3 regions of the Sellimonas sp. genome follow, and region 2 is predicted to be linked to each of the others. Evidence: predicted binding sites of a transcription regulator. Region 2 holds the regulator's gene; each other region holds the start of a gene.
The links. The regulator Rex, encoded in region 2, represses fermentation and respiration genes when NADH is low (regulators of the CRP and FNR family bind a similar motif). The targets are predictions, from matches to a motif close to ATTGTTAANTANTTAACAAT.
Positions count from the first base shown of each region.

Region 1: a site for Rex is predicted at 3,758-3,777, ahead of ACLROL_RS08600 (aminoglycoside phosphotransferase family protein). Genes of this name have one in related genera too.
Region 3: a site for Rex is predicted at 2,887-2,906, ahead of ACLROL_RS03240 (trans-4-hydroxy-L-proline dehydratase activase). Genes of this name have one in related genera too.

Region 1 is NZ_JBKSWG010000018.1:32,327-38,154, reverse strand. It holds gene ACLROL_RS08615 (MerR family transcriptional regulator) at 1-98, opposite strand, end outside; gene ACLROL_RS08610 (YitT family protein) at 175-849, shown strand; gene adhE (bifunctional acetaldehyde-CoA/alcohol dehydrogenase) at 1,073-3,685, shown strand; gene ACLROL_RS08600 (aminoglycoside phosphotransferase family protein) at 3,844-4,596, shown strand; gene ACLROL_RS08595 (GNAT family N-acetyltransferase) at 4,699-5,205, shown strand; gene ftsH (ATP-dependent zinc metalloprotease FtsH) at 5,308-5,828, shown strand, end outside.
Region 2 is NZ_JBKSWG010000037.1:3,041-8,868, reverse strand. It holds gene ACLROL_RS11215 (NADP-dependent isocitrate dehydrogenase) at 1-365, shown strand, start outside; gene ACLROL_RS11210 (ATP-binding cassette domain-containing protein) at 423-2,345, opposite strand; gene ACLROL_RS11205 (redox-sensing transcriptional repressor Rex) at 2,505-3,155, shown strand; gene ACLROL_RS11200 (NAD(P)H-hydrate dehydratase) at 3,236-4,774, shown strand; gene alr (alanine racemase) at 4,771-5,828, shown strand, end outside.
Region 3 is NZ_JBKSWG010000005.1:69,057-74,884, reverse strand. It holds gene hypD (trans-4-hydroxy-L-proline dehydratase) at 1-1,856, opposite strand, end outside; gene ACLROL_RS03240 (trans-4-hydroxy-L-proline dehydratase activase) at 1,861-2,772, opposite strand; gene ACLROL_RS03235 (Na/Pi cotransporter family protein) at 2,981-4,612, opposite strand; gene ACLROL_RS03230 (LacI family DNA-binding transcriptional regulator) at 4,901-5,828, opposite strand, start outside.

The sequences.
Region 1 (5,828 bases), on a different contig from region 2:
GCAGGGCGGAACAGACCTATCTTATCATAAAAGATCAAAGTCTGTTTTGATATATTCTGATATTTGGATACTTCGCCGATCGTAAATAAATTATTCATAGTGCACCTCTTGACAATATAGTAACTATATCCTTTATTATACCCTTATAAACCAAAATTACAAGGAGGTTTTATTATGCCTGAAAAAAGGCTGACCAAACTAACACATAAACTGACAGATGGATTATCTTTAAAGAGAGTCGTTTTTATCTTGATAGGAGCCATGATCTGTACTTTTGGAATCCACAATATTCATCAGCAAAGTGGCATTACAGAAGGTGGGGTAATCGGAATGATGCTTCTGACAGAGAACTGGCTTGGTCTTTCGCCGGCTCTGATCACACCGATATTGGATATTTCCTGCTACCTTCTTGCTTTTAAGTATCTGGGCGGAAGATTTATCAAAATATCAGTTGTGTCGACGTTGAGCGTTTCTTTGTTTTACAAAATATGGGAGCTTTTCCCTCCGATGCTTCCGGATCTCTCAGATTTTCCTTTAGCTGCAGCGGTAGGAGGCGGAATTTTTGTGGGAATTGGCGTCGGAATCATCGTCCGTCAGGGAGGATCAAGCGGCGGCGACGATGCGTTGGCCCTTACAATTTCACATGTGACGCACTGGCGTCTATCCCGAGCATATCTCTTTACGGATCTCACGGTATTGGGGCTTTCACTGACGTATATTCCATTGAAAAAAATCATTTTTTCAGTTATTACGGTTACGATCTCGTCTTATCTGATTGATCATGTACAAAATTTTGTGTTTGACAAAAAAAGAAGCTCTGCCTGCAAGAAGGAAAATATGGTGTCATAACAGATAGGTATAGTACTATATGGCGCTGAGCATTTCATAAAATGCAAAAGAAAAGCCAATCTATTTACACAAAAATAAGTTAGAAAAAACATGTTCTTTGGAGAAAATGTGGAAAAAAATTATTTTGTTAAAAAATTGACAAAAAGTAATTGACAAATTATTAACGATATTATATACTTATTCCAGTGAAACAAAACGTCTAACTTTTAGGAGGAAAATGATCATGGCGACAAAGAAAAAAGAAGCACCGGCAATTATCGACAATGTCGAAGCATTAGTGGCAAAGATGAAAGCAATGAGAGAAGCTCAGCAGATTTTTGCCACATATACGCAGGAACAGGTTGACAAAATCTTTTTTGAAGCAGCTATGGCAGCAAACAAACAGCGTATTCCACTTGCAAAAATGGCAGTAGAAGAGACAGGTATGGGCGTTGTTGAAGATAAAATCATTAAGAATCACTATGCAGCAGAATATATCTACAATGCATATAAAAATACAAAGACATGTGGAGTTATCGAAGAAGACGCAGCTTTTGGAATCAAGAAAATCGCAGAACCGATCGGACTGATTGCTGCAGTTATCCCGACGACAAACCCGACATCCACAGCGATTTTTAAGACTCTGATTGCTCTGAAAACAAGAAACGCGATCATCATCAGCCCGCATCCGCGTGCAAAAGCATCCACAATTGCAGCAGCGAAAGTTGTTCTTGATGCAGCAGTGAAGGCAGGAGCTCCGGAAGGAATCATCGGATGGATCGATGTGCCGTCTCTTGAACTTACAAACGAAGTCATGAGAGACTCCGATATTATCCTTGCAACAGGCGGACCGGGAATGGTAAAAGCAGCTTATTCTTCAGGAAAACCGGCCCTTGGCGTTGGAGCAGGTAATACACCGGTCATCATCGACGATACTGCAGATATCAAAATGGCAGTAAACTCTATCATCCATTCCAAAACATTTGACAATGGTATGATCTGTGCTTCCGAACAGTCCGTAACTGTCCTGGAAGGTGTGTATGAAGAAGTAAAGAAAGAATTCGCATACCGAGGATGCTATTTCTTAAAGAAAGACGAAATCGATAAAGTAAGAAAGACAATCATCATCAATGGAGCGCTGAACGCGAAGATCGTCGGACAGACAGCTTACACAATCGCAAAACTGGCTGGTGTGACAGTTCCGGAAAATACAAAGATCCTTATCGGGGAAGTGGAATCCGTAGATATTTCCGAAGAATTTGCTCACGAAAAACTTTCTCCGGTACTTGCAATGTACAAGGCAAAAACATTTGACGAAGCACTCCAGAAGGCAGAACGTCTCGTGGCAGACGGCGGATATGGACATACATCTTCTCTCTATATCCATACAGCGGAAAAAGAAAAGATGGCAAAACACGCAGAAGCGATGAAGACATGCCGTATTCTCGTAAATACTCCTTCCTCACAGGGTGGTATCGGAGACTTATACAACTTCAAGCTTGCTCCGTCACTGACACTTGGATGTGGTTCCTGGGGCGGCAACTCCGTTTCTGAAAACGTAGGAGTGAAACACCTGATCAACATCAAGACAGTTGCCGAGAGGAGAGAAAATATGCTTTGGTTCAGAACACCTGAAAAGGTTTACTTTAAAAAAGGCTGCATGCCGGTAGCACTTGACGAACTCGGCACAGAAATGCACAAGAAAAAAGCATTCATTGTTACAGACAGTTTCTTATACAAAAACGGATATGTAAAGCCGATCGAAGAAAAACTGGATGAAATGGGAATCCAGCATACATGCTTCTACGAAGTTGCGCCGGATCCGACTTTACAGTGTGCGCTGAAAGGTACAGATCAGATGAGAGCTTTCGAACCGGATACGATCATCGCTCTCGGTGGCGGTTCTGCGATGGACGCTGCAAAGATTATGTGGGTAATGTATGAACATCCGGAAGCAAACTTTGAAGATATGGCTATGGATTTCATGGATATCCGCAAGAGGGTATACAAATTCCCGAAGATGGGAGAAAAAGCTTACTTTGTAGCAATCCCGACATCTTCAGGTACAGGTTCTGAAGTGACGCCGTTTGCGATCATTACAGACGCAGATACGGGGGTAAAATGGCCGCTGGCAGATTACGAATTACTTCCGAATATGGCGATTGTGGATGTGGACAACATGATGACTCAGCCAAAGGGTCTGACAAGTGCATCCGGTATCGATGTTATGACACATGCCATCGAAGCATATGTATCTATTATGGCTACAGAATATACAGACGGTCTGGCATTAAAAGCGATCAAGACAGTATTTGACTACTTGCCGGCTGCATATGACAAGGGAGCAGCAGATCCGATTGCCAGAGAAAAGATGGCAAATGCTTCCTGTATGGCAGGTATGGCTTTCGCCAATGCATTCCTGGGACTGAACCACTCCATGGCTCACAAATTAGGTGCATTCCACCATATCCCGCACGGTGTGGCAAACGCTTTGCTGTTGACGAACGTGATCCGTTACAATGCAGCAGAAGTGCCGGTTAAGATGGGAACATTCTCCCAGTATCAGTATCCGCATGCGCAGGCTAGATATGCCGAAGCAGCAAGGTTTGCAGGAATTTGCGGAAAAGATGACGCTGAGACAGTAGAATTGTTCTGCGAAAAACTGGAAGAATTAAAGAAAGCAATCGGAATTCCGAAGACGATCAAAGAATGGGGAATCAAGGAAGAAGACTTCCTTGCCACTCTGGATGAGATGGTGGAACAGGCGTTTAATGACCAGTGTACTGGAGCAAACCCGAGATATCCTCTTATGAGCGAGATTAAAGAACTTTACCTGAAATCCTACTATGGAAAATAATATATTCTCAGATTAAGTGTTTTAGGGCGTGGCGGACATATGTCATGCCCTGAAACACTTTTTGTTAAATTGTTTGTTAAATAACTTACTATTGTCTGAGAAATATGGTATAATGGGTTCAAATTAAAAAACAGTTTAAAATGACAGGAGGTATTCTTATGAAGCTGGAAAATGTAATTGTGGAGCGTCCTTATAAAAAAGTATATCGCTGTGAAGAAGGAATCGCGAAAGTATTCGAACCATCTCATCCGAAAGCAGATGTATTTAATGAAGCGCTGAATCAGGCAAGAGTGGAAGCGACAGGCCTGGATATCCCGAAAGTGATAAGCGTAAGTGAGATCGATGGGAAATGGGCTCTTGTTGTTGAATATAAAGAGGGAAAGACGCTGGAAGATCTGATGAATGAACATCCGGAAAATATGGAAACATATATGGATGAGTTTGTAAATCTCCAGATCCAGGTTCAAGAAAAGACATCTCCGCTTTTGAACCAGCTGAAAGATAAGCTTGCACGTCAGATCAACGGACTGAAAGATGTCATTGATGCGACGACAAGATATGAACTCCTGACAAGACTTGACAGTATGCCGACGCATCACAAAGTATGCCACGGCGACTTTAATCCAAGCAATGTCATCGTAAGCGATGATGGAAAATTTTATATTGTTGACTGGGCGCATGTGACACAGGGAAATGCAAGTGCTGACGCGGCCATGACGTATTTGATGTTTGCACTGAAAGACAAAGCTCTGGCCGATACATATCTGGATATATTCTGTAAAAAGAGTGATACGGCCAAACAGTATGTACAGCAGTGGCTTCCGATCATTGCCGCATCTGCGCTGACAAGAAAAGATGCGATGGGAAAAGATTTCCTTATGCAGTGGATCGATATTATCGACTATCAATAAGAAGTCAGAAAGAAAAAACTGCCGGGTCCGACAAGCGGATTCCGGCAGTGTGTTTTTCTGTCCAGAAAAAGATTATTTCAAGAAAAGACGAGGAGAAAAGCGATGATACGGATGACCGAAGAGAAAGATATCCCTCATGTTATGGAGATTATACACATGGCGCAGGAGCAGTTTTGCAGGATGGGGATCGATCAATGGCAGGATGGATACCCCAATGAAGAAGTGATCCGGAGAGATATGAACAGGCGGGAGAGCTATGTAGCAGAGAAAGAGGGAACAGTCATCGGGACGGCTGCTATCTCTATGGAAAAAGAGGAAAATTATGAGATCATCAAAAATGGAGAATGGCTGACAGGCAACAGGAAAAACTATGCTGTGATCCATCGGATTGCGACACACAACGCATATAAAAGAAACGGGACAGCTGACGCATTTTTGCGATTTGCACAGCAGGCGGCTTTGAAGAAGGGGAAGGAAAGCATTCGTATCGACACCCACCCGGACAACCGGATTATGCAGAACTGGATACGAAAAAACGGCTTTGTGTACTGTGGACATATCTTTCTGGATGATGGAGCATTGCGCTATGCATATGAAAAATGTCTATAAACAGAATATATTTATTTTAGAAAAGCTTTAGAATTCCTCCATAGTTTCGACAAATATCCCGTGTTATACTTAATCAGTAAGAACTAGGAAGGGGGACGAATCATGAAAGAAGTAAAAACGCCCAGGAAACCGTTTATCATATATGTGCTGGTCGTGGCGTTCATCATTATTGTTTTAAATGGACTGCTGTTTCCGAATATTATGAATAAACATGTTAAAGAAGTAGATTACGGTACTTTCATGACCATGATAGATGAAAAAGATATCGGTCTTGTGGAAGTAAAGGATACAGAGATCGTATTTACGGACAAGTCGGAAGAGAATGTGTATAAGACAGGGGTAATGAATGATCCTCAGCTCGTGGATCGGCTTCATGAGGCAGATGCAAAATTTCAGAGAAACGTGGAGGAGCAGATGCCGATCTGGCTGTCTCTGATTTTATCCTATGTGGTGCCGATTGCTATCTTTATACTGCTCGGAAGCTGGCTTTCTAAGAAGATGATGTCCAAGATGGGAGGCGGCGCCAACTCCATGGCATTTGGAATGGGGAAAAGCAACGCCAAAATCTATGTGCAGTCGGATTCCGGAATTCATTTTTCCGATGTGGCGGGGGAAGATGAGGC
Region 2 (5,828 bases):
CTTTCGGCTCTCTGGCTATGATGACATCTGTCCTCGTATCTCCAGACGGATACTATGAATATGAGGCTGCCCACGGAACGGTGCAGAGACATTATTATAAACATCTGAAAGGCGAAGAGACATCCACAAACTCTGTGGCAACAATTTTTGCCTGGAGCGGAGCGCTTAGAAAGCGTGGAGAATTGGATGGAAACAAGGAACTTCAGGATTTTGCCGACTGCCTGGAAAAAGCCACCATTGAGACAATCGAAGGAGGTCAAATGACAAAAGATCTGGCGCTTATCACGACAATAGAAAACCCAATGGTATTGAACAGTGAGGGATTCATAAAAGCTGTTGCGGAAAGAATTAGCAAAAATTTCTGATAAATAATCAAGAATATACCGATTCTCACAAAAGAGATGAAAAAGGAAGGACTGCCACTATTCGGCCAGTCCTTCCCATTTTTCGTATAATTCAGCCAGCTCTTCTGAGATGGCAGCTTTTTCTTTTGCCAGTTCCTGGCATTTCACGGAGTTGGAGTAGATATCTTCACGTGTAAGGAGAGTATCGATTTCCTGATTCCGTGTCTCCAGTTTTTCAATCTGTTCTTCTGTGCGTTTTAAATCATTTTGACGTTTACGCTCTTTTGCCTGGGCTTCTTTCTGCGCTTTCCAGTCCAGCTTTCCGGCGGAATCGCTGTTGGCCCCAGATGCTGCCGTCACAGGTTCTTCCAGTGGTGCGGCATAAGCGGCAGTCAATTCCTCTTTTTTCTCCAGATAGTAATCGTAATTTCCGATATAGTTGACAAATTTATGGTTTACAAGATCCAGAATTCGGGTGGCTGTCTGATTGATAAAGTAACGGTCATGAGACACATAGAGGACAGTTCCGGTATAATCATTCAGCGCTTTTTCCAGAATTTCCTTTGATGCTACATCGAGATGGTTGGTTGGCTCGTCCAGGATCAGAAAATTGGCCTCGGAAAGCATCAGCTTTGCGAGAGATACCCGTCCACGCTCTCCACCGCTCAAATCTTTGATCAGTTTGTAGACATCGTCCCCGGTAAAGAGAAAGGCGGCCAGCATATTACGGATTTCAGTGTTGGTAAGCCGTGGATAGTCGTCAGAAATTTCATCGAAGACGGTCTTGTCCATATGGAGGACGTGGTGCTCCTGATCATAGTACCCGATCTTTACATTGGAGCCAAGAGTAAATGTTCCGCCGTCTGCAGGGATGACCTCGTTTAAGATTTTGAGAAGTGTCGTCTTCCCTGTTCCGTTATCGCCGATGACTGCTACATGCTCGCCCCGCTTGATTTCAAAATTGATATCCGTAAAAAGAGTTTGGTTTGGGAAAGATTTGCTTAAATGCTCTACAGTAAGCACATCGTTTCCGCTGATGACGGACGGCTCCAGTTTCAGGTGAATATCGGTATGCAGTTCCACTGGTTTTTCTACCCGCTCCATCTTAGCCAACATTTTTTCACGGCTTTCCGCTCTTTTGATAGATTTTTCCCGATTAAAAGAACGGAGTTTTTCAATGACTGCTTCCTGATGCCGGATTTCTTGCTGCTGATTTAAGTATTCTTTGAGTTTGGCCTCGCGGATTTGCTGCTTTTTTGACGCATAATCCTGATAATTGCCCATGTATGTATGGATTTCTCCTGCCTCTACTTCGATGATTTTGGTAACGACCCGATTAAGAAAATAGCGGTCGTGGGAGACGATCAGGACAGCTCCCGGATAATTCATCAGGTATGTCTCAAGCCAGGCGATGGAATTGAGATCAAGATGGTTGGTGGGCTCATCGAGAAGCAGGACGTCTGGTTTAGTGAGCAGAAGTTTGCCGAGGGATACTCGAGTTTTTTGGCCTCCGGAAAGAGCGGATACAGGCTTTGTAAAATCTTCTTCTAAAAATCCGAGCCCCTTTAGGACGCCGACAATCTCGCTTTCGTACGCATAGCCGTCTTCACGTTCAAAGCGGGCCATAAGATTGTGATAAGAAGCAAGCCGGTCATCCAGTGCGTCCCCTGTAAGAGACTTCAGCTCCAGCTCGATAGAGCGGATTTGAGTTTCCATATCTATGAGGTATTGTTTGGCAGTTTTTACCTCTTCATAGATGGTTCGTGAAGTGTCCGTCATGGGATGCTGGGAAAGGTAACCGATCTGTTTTCCTTTGGAGAGAATGACCTCTCCGCTGTCCGCAGGCAGCTCTTTTACAATCATCTTCAGGATTGTGGATTTACCGGCGCCGTTGATTCCGACAAGGGCGGCTTTTTCGTGTTCTTCTATATGAAAAGAGCCGTTTCTTACGATAACCTGCTCTCCAAACGATTTGTCCAGGTTATGGCATGCTAAAATCATAAGTTCCTCCTGAATCATAAATTCGATCTTTTTAAAATGTACCCTATCCATTATAGCGGAATCTGGACAAAATACAATATTATTTAGTTAAAAGTTTGACTTTAAAGATAGAATCCCATATAATAAAGATATTGAATAAAAACAGAAAGGTGCTAAGAGATGGAAGGAAGAGGAATTTCCCAGGCAGTTATCAGAAGACTGCCGCGATATTATAGATACTTAGGTGAGTTGCTGGAAGACGGTGTGGAACGAATCTCTTCCAATGATTTGAGCAAACGAATGAAAGTGACGGCCTCCCAGATCAGGCAGGATCTGAATAATTTTGGTGGCTTTGGTCAGCAAGGTTATGGGTACAATGTAAAATATCTTTATACGGAGATCGGTAAGATCTTGGGACTTGACAGAAAACACAATATGATTATCATCGGAGCAGGAAATCTGGGCCAGGCGCTTGCCAACTATGCAGCATTCGAACGCAGCGGATTTGTGACAAAAGGACTTTTTGATGTCAATCCGACGCTTGCAGGGATTACAGTTCGGGGAATCGAGATCCGTATGATGGATGAGATCAAGAGCTTTATCAAAAATAATGATATTGAGATTGCGGTATTGACTATACCGAAGGCAAAAGCCATTTCGGTTGCCAACATGCTGGTAGAAAATGGAATACGGGCAATCTGGAACTTTGCACATACGGATCTGAATCTGCCGGAGAATATTGTGGTGGAGAACGTACATCTGTCCGAAAGCCTGATGCGTCTTTCCTATAATGTTCTCAGATATAAGGAGACTCACCAGGAAGACAAATAGGGAAAATAAAAAAGCGTGCAGAACACTCGGGATACCCGTTTGTGCTGTGCGCCTTTTTGTTGCCGTAAAGGAGGGCGTATATGAAATATATTTTAGATGGAAAAGCAATGAAGGATGCAGACAGGTATACGATAGAGGAGACAGGGATGCCGTCACTTGTTCTCATGGAACGTGCCGCCTTGAAGACTTTAGAAGTGATGGAACAGGAGGAGTTGGATCTGAGCAATGTACTGATCGTATGCGGCAGCGGAAATAATGGGGGCGATGGATTTGCGGTGGCCAGACTTCTGCTGCAGCGTGGGAAGACGGTCACGGTCGTTCTTGCTGGAAACCCGGATCACTGCACAGAGGAGACAAAGACTCAGAGAAAGATTTTTGAAAACTGCGGGGGCATTACTATGAGAGAGATTCCAAAAGGAGACTACACGGCCATCGTGGATGCGCTGTTTGGAATCGGACTGTCAAGGGAAGTGTCCGGACACTATGCACAGATATTGAAAAAGTTAAACAGCATGTCCGGAAAGAAGGTGGCAGTTGATATTCCCTCTGGCGTATCAGCTGCGTCTGGAGAAATTCTTGGGACGGCTTTTCGGGCAGATATGACTGTTACCTTTGCTTATCAGAAAGCGGGTATGGTGCTCTATCCGGGCGCATCCTTTGCAGGAAAAGTATTTGTAGCAGACATCGGGATCTATTTAAATGAGCAAGTGTGCGGGCAAAGGTATGTAACTTATGAAAAAGAGGATATCGAAAGATTCCGTCCTAAAAGGAAACCGGACTCCAATAAAGGGACATACGGAAAAATACTGATGATCACAGGCAGCAGCGGGATGTCCGGAGCTTCATACCTGTCAGCAAAAGCAGCCTACAGAACAGGAGCCGGACTTGTACAGATCTTTACGTCGGAAGCAAATCGGATCATTCTGCAGAGTACGCTTCCGGAAGCGATTGTCTCAGTGTATACAGACGAGACAGATGCAGCTTTACTTCTGAAAGAAAAACTTGAGTGGGCCGATATCATCTGCCTTGGCTGCGGTATCGGAACGTCTGAAACGGCCCGAAAAATCACAGATACGGTATTCGGCTACCTGAGTGAGCAACCGAAGAACTGTGTCGTGGATGCGGACGGACTGAATCTGATCGCCTCTATGGAAGAAGAGAAAAAAGAGAGGTATTTGAGGGGAGCAGGGAAATGCCTGATCTTTACACCTCATGTAAAAGAATTGTCCAGGCTGCTGTCGAAAACTGTGGAAGAGACGAAAAAAAACAGGATTTCTCTTGCACAACAGTATTCGGAAAACTATAATATAGTATTAGCAGCAAAAGATGCAAGGACAGTCGTGACCGGAAAAGGATTATTTCCGTATCTGAACATGTCTGGGAATGCAGCGATGGCAAAAGCTGGATCAGGAGATGTCCTTGCAGGCATCATAACCGGTCTTCTGGCACTTGGGATGGATCGGTATGAAGCGGCGTCGCTTGGGGTCTGTATCCATGGTTTTGCCGGGGATGCGGCCAGAGAAACCTATGGGGAACATGGAGTCATGGCAGAGGATATCATTGAGATGGCGGCGTCTTTATCAGGGGAAGTAAATTGGAAAGGGACAAAACAACGATGAAACAGTACAGCAGAGTATGTGCAAAGATCAATTTGGATCGGATTGAATATAATATACAGCAGATGGAGAAACATATTTCTCCGAATACGAAGATGATCCTCGTAGTAAAAGCGGACGGGTATGGACACGGTGCTATTCCTATTGCGCAAATGGCAGAGGATATGCAGACTGTGTGGGGCTATGCTACGGCAACACTGGATGAGGCAGTGCTGATCCGAAAATCCGGAGTGAAAAAGCCGATCCTCGTGCTGGGATGTACGTTCCCGGATCAGTACGAGGCGGCTGTGGAACATGGAATCAGCATGACTGTCTATACAGAAGAATCGGCTATGGAGATCGCTTCTGTGGCTGGGGAAATGAAAAAGACAGCAAATATTCATATCAAACTTGATACCGGTATGTCTCGTCTGGGATTTAGGACCGGGGAAACATCCGTTCAGGCTATCTGCCGGATCGCCAACCTTCCAAATATACATATGGAAGGGATCTTTACTCATTTCGCCAAGGCAGATGAGACGGATAAGACATTTACGAAGCAGCAGCTTGAAGCGTACAGATGGATGACAGAGCGTCTCAAAGAAGAAGGAGTAGATCCGCAATACCGCCACTGTTCCAACAGTGCAGGGATCATAGATGTGCCGGAGGCAAATATGGATCTTGTAAGAGCCGGGATCGCACTTTATGGACTTTATCCGTCCGAAGAGGTAGATAAAAATGCAGTACCACTCAAACCATCGCTCTCTCTTCTGAGCCACGTAGTACATACGAAATGGATCGACAAAGGGGAAGTTGTGAGCTATGGGGGCTGTTTTACCGCAAGCCGCCCGACGAAGGTAGCTACTGTACCGGTAGGCTATGCGGATGGATATCCGAGAAGTCTCTCAGACAAAGGATATGTGTTGATCCATGGGAAAAAGGCACCGCTTCTTGGAAGGGTGTGTATGGATCAGTTTATGGTAGATGTGACAGATATCGATGATGTCAAATTTATGGATCCGGTAACCCTCGTGGGAACAGACGGGGAGGAGACGATAGAGGTAGAAGATCTGAGCGC
Region 3 (5,828 bases), on a different contig from region 2:
TCCTTCATGATATCATCTGCGTAATCGTCGTCGTTTCCGTATTTCGGAGTTTTATTTCTAACGAGATTCAGAATCTTTTCATGTCCTTCAAAGTTGTCATCCAGGGCTTCCATCAGTTCTGCCATCGTCATTGTCTTTTTGTCAAATACATTGTATTTCACAGCAGACAGACAGTCTGTGATCGTACCGATACCAACACCCTGAATATATTTTGTATTGTATCTTGCTCCGCCTGCATTGTAGTCCTTTCCTTTGGAGATACAGTCGTTTGTGATGATGGAAAGGAACGGAACCGGCATGTACTCTGCATAGATACGTTCAATCACGTTATTTCCCTGTACCTTGATGTCAAGGAAGTGTTTGATCTGTTTTTTGTACGCTTCGAAAAGATCTTCGTATGTCTCAAATTCTGTTGCGTGTCCAAGAGCAAGACCGATCTGTTTTCCTGTACGTTTGTCAAATCCATTGTTGAGTGTGATCTCAAAGATCTTAGGCAGGTTGAAATATCCTGTCAGGATGTACGCTTCATTTCCGAATGCTCCTGTCTCAACACATCCGCTTGTACCGCCGCGTCTTGCGTCTTCCAGAGTCTTTCCTGCATTCAGGAGTTCCTGGATGATTGCTTCTGTATTATAGAATGCCGGCTGTCCCCATCCTTTTCTGGAGATCTCGCATGCACGTTTCAGGAATTTCTGAGGTGTCTTGCGGCTGATCTGTACGTTTGAACTCGGCTGAAGAAGCTTCATTTCATCCATACAGTCAAGGATCAGATAACTTACGTTGTTGACACCATTCTTACCGTCCGGTGTGATTCCTCCTGTGTTGAGGTTTGCAAAGTCTGTGTATGTTCCAGACTCTTTCAGTGTGATACCTACCTTCGGCGGTGCCGGCTGGTTGTTGAATTTTACCCAGAGACATTCCAGAAGTTCCAGTGCTTTCTCGTCATCCAGGATTCCGTCTTCCACGTCTTTTTCGTAGAACGGATTCAGGTGCTGGTCGAAACGTCCCGGTGAATATGCATCCCACGGATTTAATTCGCTTGTTACACTTAAGTGTACAAACCAGTACATCTGGATAGCCTGCCAGAATGTCTGCGGTTTGTGTGCCGGTACGACATCACAGTTTGCAGCGATCTGAAGAAGCTCTGCCTTTCTTGTTTCATCTGTCTCTTTTTCTGCAAGTTCTCTTGCATATTCTGCGTAACGTTTTCCAAGAACCATAACCGCGTCACATGCGATGGACATTCCGCGGAGCTGGTTTCTCTTGTCAAATGCATCCGGATCGTTCTGGAAATCCAGTGCGTCGATTGCTTTCTGGATATCTTCTTTGTAATCCAGGAATCCTTTTTCATAAATTTTTACAGAACCTACTGTATGTCCCGGTCCTCTCTGTTCCATGAACTCTGTAAAGATACCTGCTTCGTAGCAGTCTCTCCACTCCTGTGTCATATTGTTCAGGATCTTATTTCTGATGGATCTTTTTTCCCAGTATGGGATGATAACATCTTCCTGGAATTTGTAATCTTCATCTTTGACTTTGAAGCTGATAAGCTCACGGTCATTCATGACATGCATGTCTTCTACTGTGTGGCAGCAAAGTTCCGGGAATGTCGGTGCAGCCCACGGGCCATCGCCTTTTTCGCCTACGATGAGTTCTCCATCTCCGATGTAAAGTGTCTTTGTTGCAAAGTAGTCTTTTAATACCTGGGCACGAAGTTCCGGAATAGAAAGATTCCCTTCGTATTTTTTGTAAGTTTCTGTCTCACTCTTTGCACGTTCCATGTCGATGTGTGCCTGCGTGTTCTCGCTCAGTTTTCTGAGTGCTTTGATTCTGGCGTTCATACCTCTTTCTTCCATGATTTTAACCTCCTATTTTGGTATTGTGAAAGCCTGCCTGCTGGAACATCTTTACGAAATGCTCCATCTCTTCTTTCGATGGGGCACTTAAATTTTTCCCCTCATATTCTGTTCCAAGTCTTTCATATTTACTGGAACCTGTATTGTGATATGGAAGCAGATTGACCTGCGGTGTGCGGATTTTCTTTTCCAACAGGAAATCGATTACCGCCTGCATATCTTCTTCTGTTCCGTTTACTTCCTTGATCGTCGGGATCCGGATGTAAATCTGTGCCCCGTCTTTACTAAGCTTCTCCAGGTTTTCCAAGATCAGCCGGTTATCCTCTCCCATGTACTTCCTGTGCTTTTCAGGATCCATGGATTTGATGTCATACAGAAATGTTTCCGTGTACGGAAGAATCCGTTCAAAATGGCTGTACGGGACATATCCGCATGTATCGATCGTCACGCTGATGCCGGATTTATAAAGCTCTCTTGCCAGCTCTTCCATATAATCCATATCATTGGCAAGAACCTCTCCGCCTGACAAAGTCACACCTCCGCCGGATTCCTCGTAAAACATCTCGTCTTTTTTCAGTTCTTTTACGAGCTCTTTGACCGTATATGTTTTGCCGGCCATCTCACGGAGATTCTGCGGACAGACATCCGTACATTTTCCGCACAATGTGCATGCCTTCTGATCCGTCAGCGCTTTTCCGCCTTCTATTCGGATGGCATGTTCCGGGCATTCCTCTGCACAGTATCCACACCCGGTACATTTCGACTCGTTTGTCAAAAGCTGATTGGTATATTTCTGAGTCTCCGGATTGTGACACCACGTACATTTCAGCGGACATCCTTTAAAAAATACGCTCGTGCGGATTCCGTCTCCATCGTGGATGGAATACTTCTGAATATTCGTTACCAGTGGAGTCATGTTTTCTCCCCTCTCTTATATTTCCTTCTCTTTCAGCCGGGCGGCTTTTATGCCGTCCTGTAAGTTATAGACTAAAGTTCAAACTCTGGTACAATTATAACAATCAATCTTCTGTTCGTCAATATTTTATCAATACTTTTCTTCTCATTTCAGCAAAAATGGATAAAACCACCCTTCTTTTTTTGGTGGTTTTATCCATTTATCATTTCTATAAATCCTGCTCGGCATAAGCCTCGGCAATATTGCGGATATGATCTCCGATTCTTTCATAGTCGATCAGTATCTCGGAGTACAGCACAGCACTCTCAATATCGCACGCATGGCTGTGAATCCGTTCTACCTGGTTGTTCCTGCAACGTTCGGTAATATCGTCCACTGCCCGCTCAAAACTTACTGCATCCACAAGCATCTGTGTCCTGTCCGCATTCTCTGAAAGTTCCAGCCTCTCGAATGCTTTTTCGCACTGTGTCCGCATTTCTTTCAGCTCTTCGATCGTAGATTGGGACAAGGAAAGTTTTCTTTCTTTCATCATTGCCGCGTGTTCTGCAAAGTTCATCGCGTGATCGCCGACACGCTCCACGTTTCCGGACATCTTGAATATACTGTTTAATTTCTTTGTCTCGGCAGGTGCATGCTCCACTGTGAGGACTTTGGACAGACGTTTTGATATATTAATGTTATAGAGGTCAATCTGATTTTCCTTCTCTTCCACTTCCTCAAATCCTTTGACGTCTCCGCTTAATATCATGTCAAATCCTTTGAGGACATTTTCTTTTGCAAATGTAAACATCGTGCCGACATTTTCCATCAGGCTGTTAACCGCAATGGCAGAAGATCCGAGAACATGCTGGGTATTCATCATCTCCTTGAGCCATACTTCCTCGTCCAGATGTGCTTCCTGCTTTTTATCCGGAAGGATCTTCTCCGCCAGTGCAGCAAGTCCTGTTCCGAACGGAATCAGAACAATAGTCGTGACAATATTGAAAATCGTATGGACGTTTGCAATCTGTGCTGCCGGATTTCCCGGTGTAAAGCTTGCCACGAAGGAAGCAAACGGCGTTGTCAATGTGATTGCCACAAAAATGATCGTTCCGATCACATTAAACATAAAGTGGATGACCGTCGTCCTCTTTGCGTTCCGGTTCATTCCTACCGACGCAATCAGCGCCGTAATACATGTACCGATATTCTGCCCGAACAGGACGAATACTGCACTGTTGATATCGATCAGTCCGCTGATAGCAAGCGCCTGAAGAATACCGACAGAGGCCGAAGATGATTGGATGACAGCCGTAAATATAGCACCTGCCAGTATACCAAGCAGCGGGTTAGAGAATTTGGTCAAAAGTGATACAAATGCTTCTGATTCTCTCATCGGCATCATCGCGTCGCTCATCAGACCAAGGCCAATGAAGAGTACCCCTAATCCGGCGATGATGCTTCCGATGTTCTGTACCTTTCTGTTTTTTGAAAACATCAGCATGGCAACACCGATAAAAGCAAAGAGCGGCGCTATCGTCCCGATATCAAGAGCCACAAGCTGACCTGTGATGGTCGTTCCGATATTGGCTCCCATGATGATCCATACTGCCTGGCGAAGTGTCATGAGCCCCGAATTCACAAATCCGACTACCATGACTGTCGTGGCAGATGAAGACTGAATGATCGCTGTGATGACAGCACCTACAAGTACTCCAAGGATACGATTGGAAGTGAGCCGCTCCAGGATCCCTTTCAGCCTGTCGCCCGCTACCGCTTCCAGATTGCTGCTCATCATCTGCATTCCGTAAAGGAAAAGTGCAAGCCCTCCAAGCAGCATAAAGACATATTCTGGTTTCATTTGTTGATTTTCCTCCTAAAATCTTCCCTTTCGTTTCTTTTGATATTCTGTCTTTTCTTATGCAGTTGTAATGCGGCTTTTTGCCGCACTATCTATCATTTTATATGAAGGGAAACATCGGTGTCAATCCATTTTTAAATCTATGTTATTTTTATGTTAAATTTCTGTAAAATACCCTTATTGCGGCGTGCGCATCCCACCCGGAGGGCTTTTTATTTCATAGGGAACGCAGTTTCCTATGAAATGAAAAAGGCCGGTCACAAATATGTGTGCACGGCCTTTCATAGATTATTTTTCACATCTTTTATTTTCCTGTTTCACTCTGCTTACACTTTCCCGGATGATCAGCTTTGCAGATACTGCAATATTCATACTGATCTCCCTGTTCGTGCTGATCCTTTCGGCCAGCACATCCACAGCCCGTTCCGCCATGAAATCCATGGGAATATGCACTGTGGTAAGAGGCGGCACAAGGTATTTTGCCATGGAAATATCATTGAAGCCGACAACGCTGATATCTTCCGGTATCTGCAGCTCTGCCTCCTGGATGGCCTTATAACAGCCGATAGCAAGAGAATCGTTCGCACAGAAGACAGCTGTTGGCCTTTCCTTGATAGCCAACAGCTCTTTCCCCAGTTTATATCCATACTTTGGTGTAAATCCCCCGATTTTAATGTACTCTTCCCTGAGGAACCCTTTTTCTTCCATATAAGAACGAAAGATCGGAATCCGCACATCCTCCAGTTCTTTCCCATCCGAATCGATATCGCACCCGCCGATAAAAGCAATTCTCTCGTGCCCTTCTTCCACAAGATAATCCAATACCTTCTCCACCGAGTGTGTCAGGTTTACAACAACAGAATCAAATCGATCCAAGTCGCCCTTTGTATCGATAAATACAACCGGCTTCTGAAATTCGCTGATTTTCCGAACCATTGAGTCGCTGAATGTCCCAAGACAGATGATTCCGTCCAGCTTTGCAGCCTCTTCCTGGACAATATGCTCATTGATCTGTATCTTTTTAAACCCTTCTTTTTCCATTTTTTTCTCTACTGCGATTCGAATAGAAAGATAAAACGTATCTTCCAGTTCTTCCTCCGGAGAATAGGAGCAGAAAAACCCCAGTTTCAATTTCCTTTTTCTCTTTTTTTTATCTTTTATCTGATATTCCAGACGGTCAGCAGCCTCGAACACCCTTCGCTTTGTCTCGTCCTGC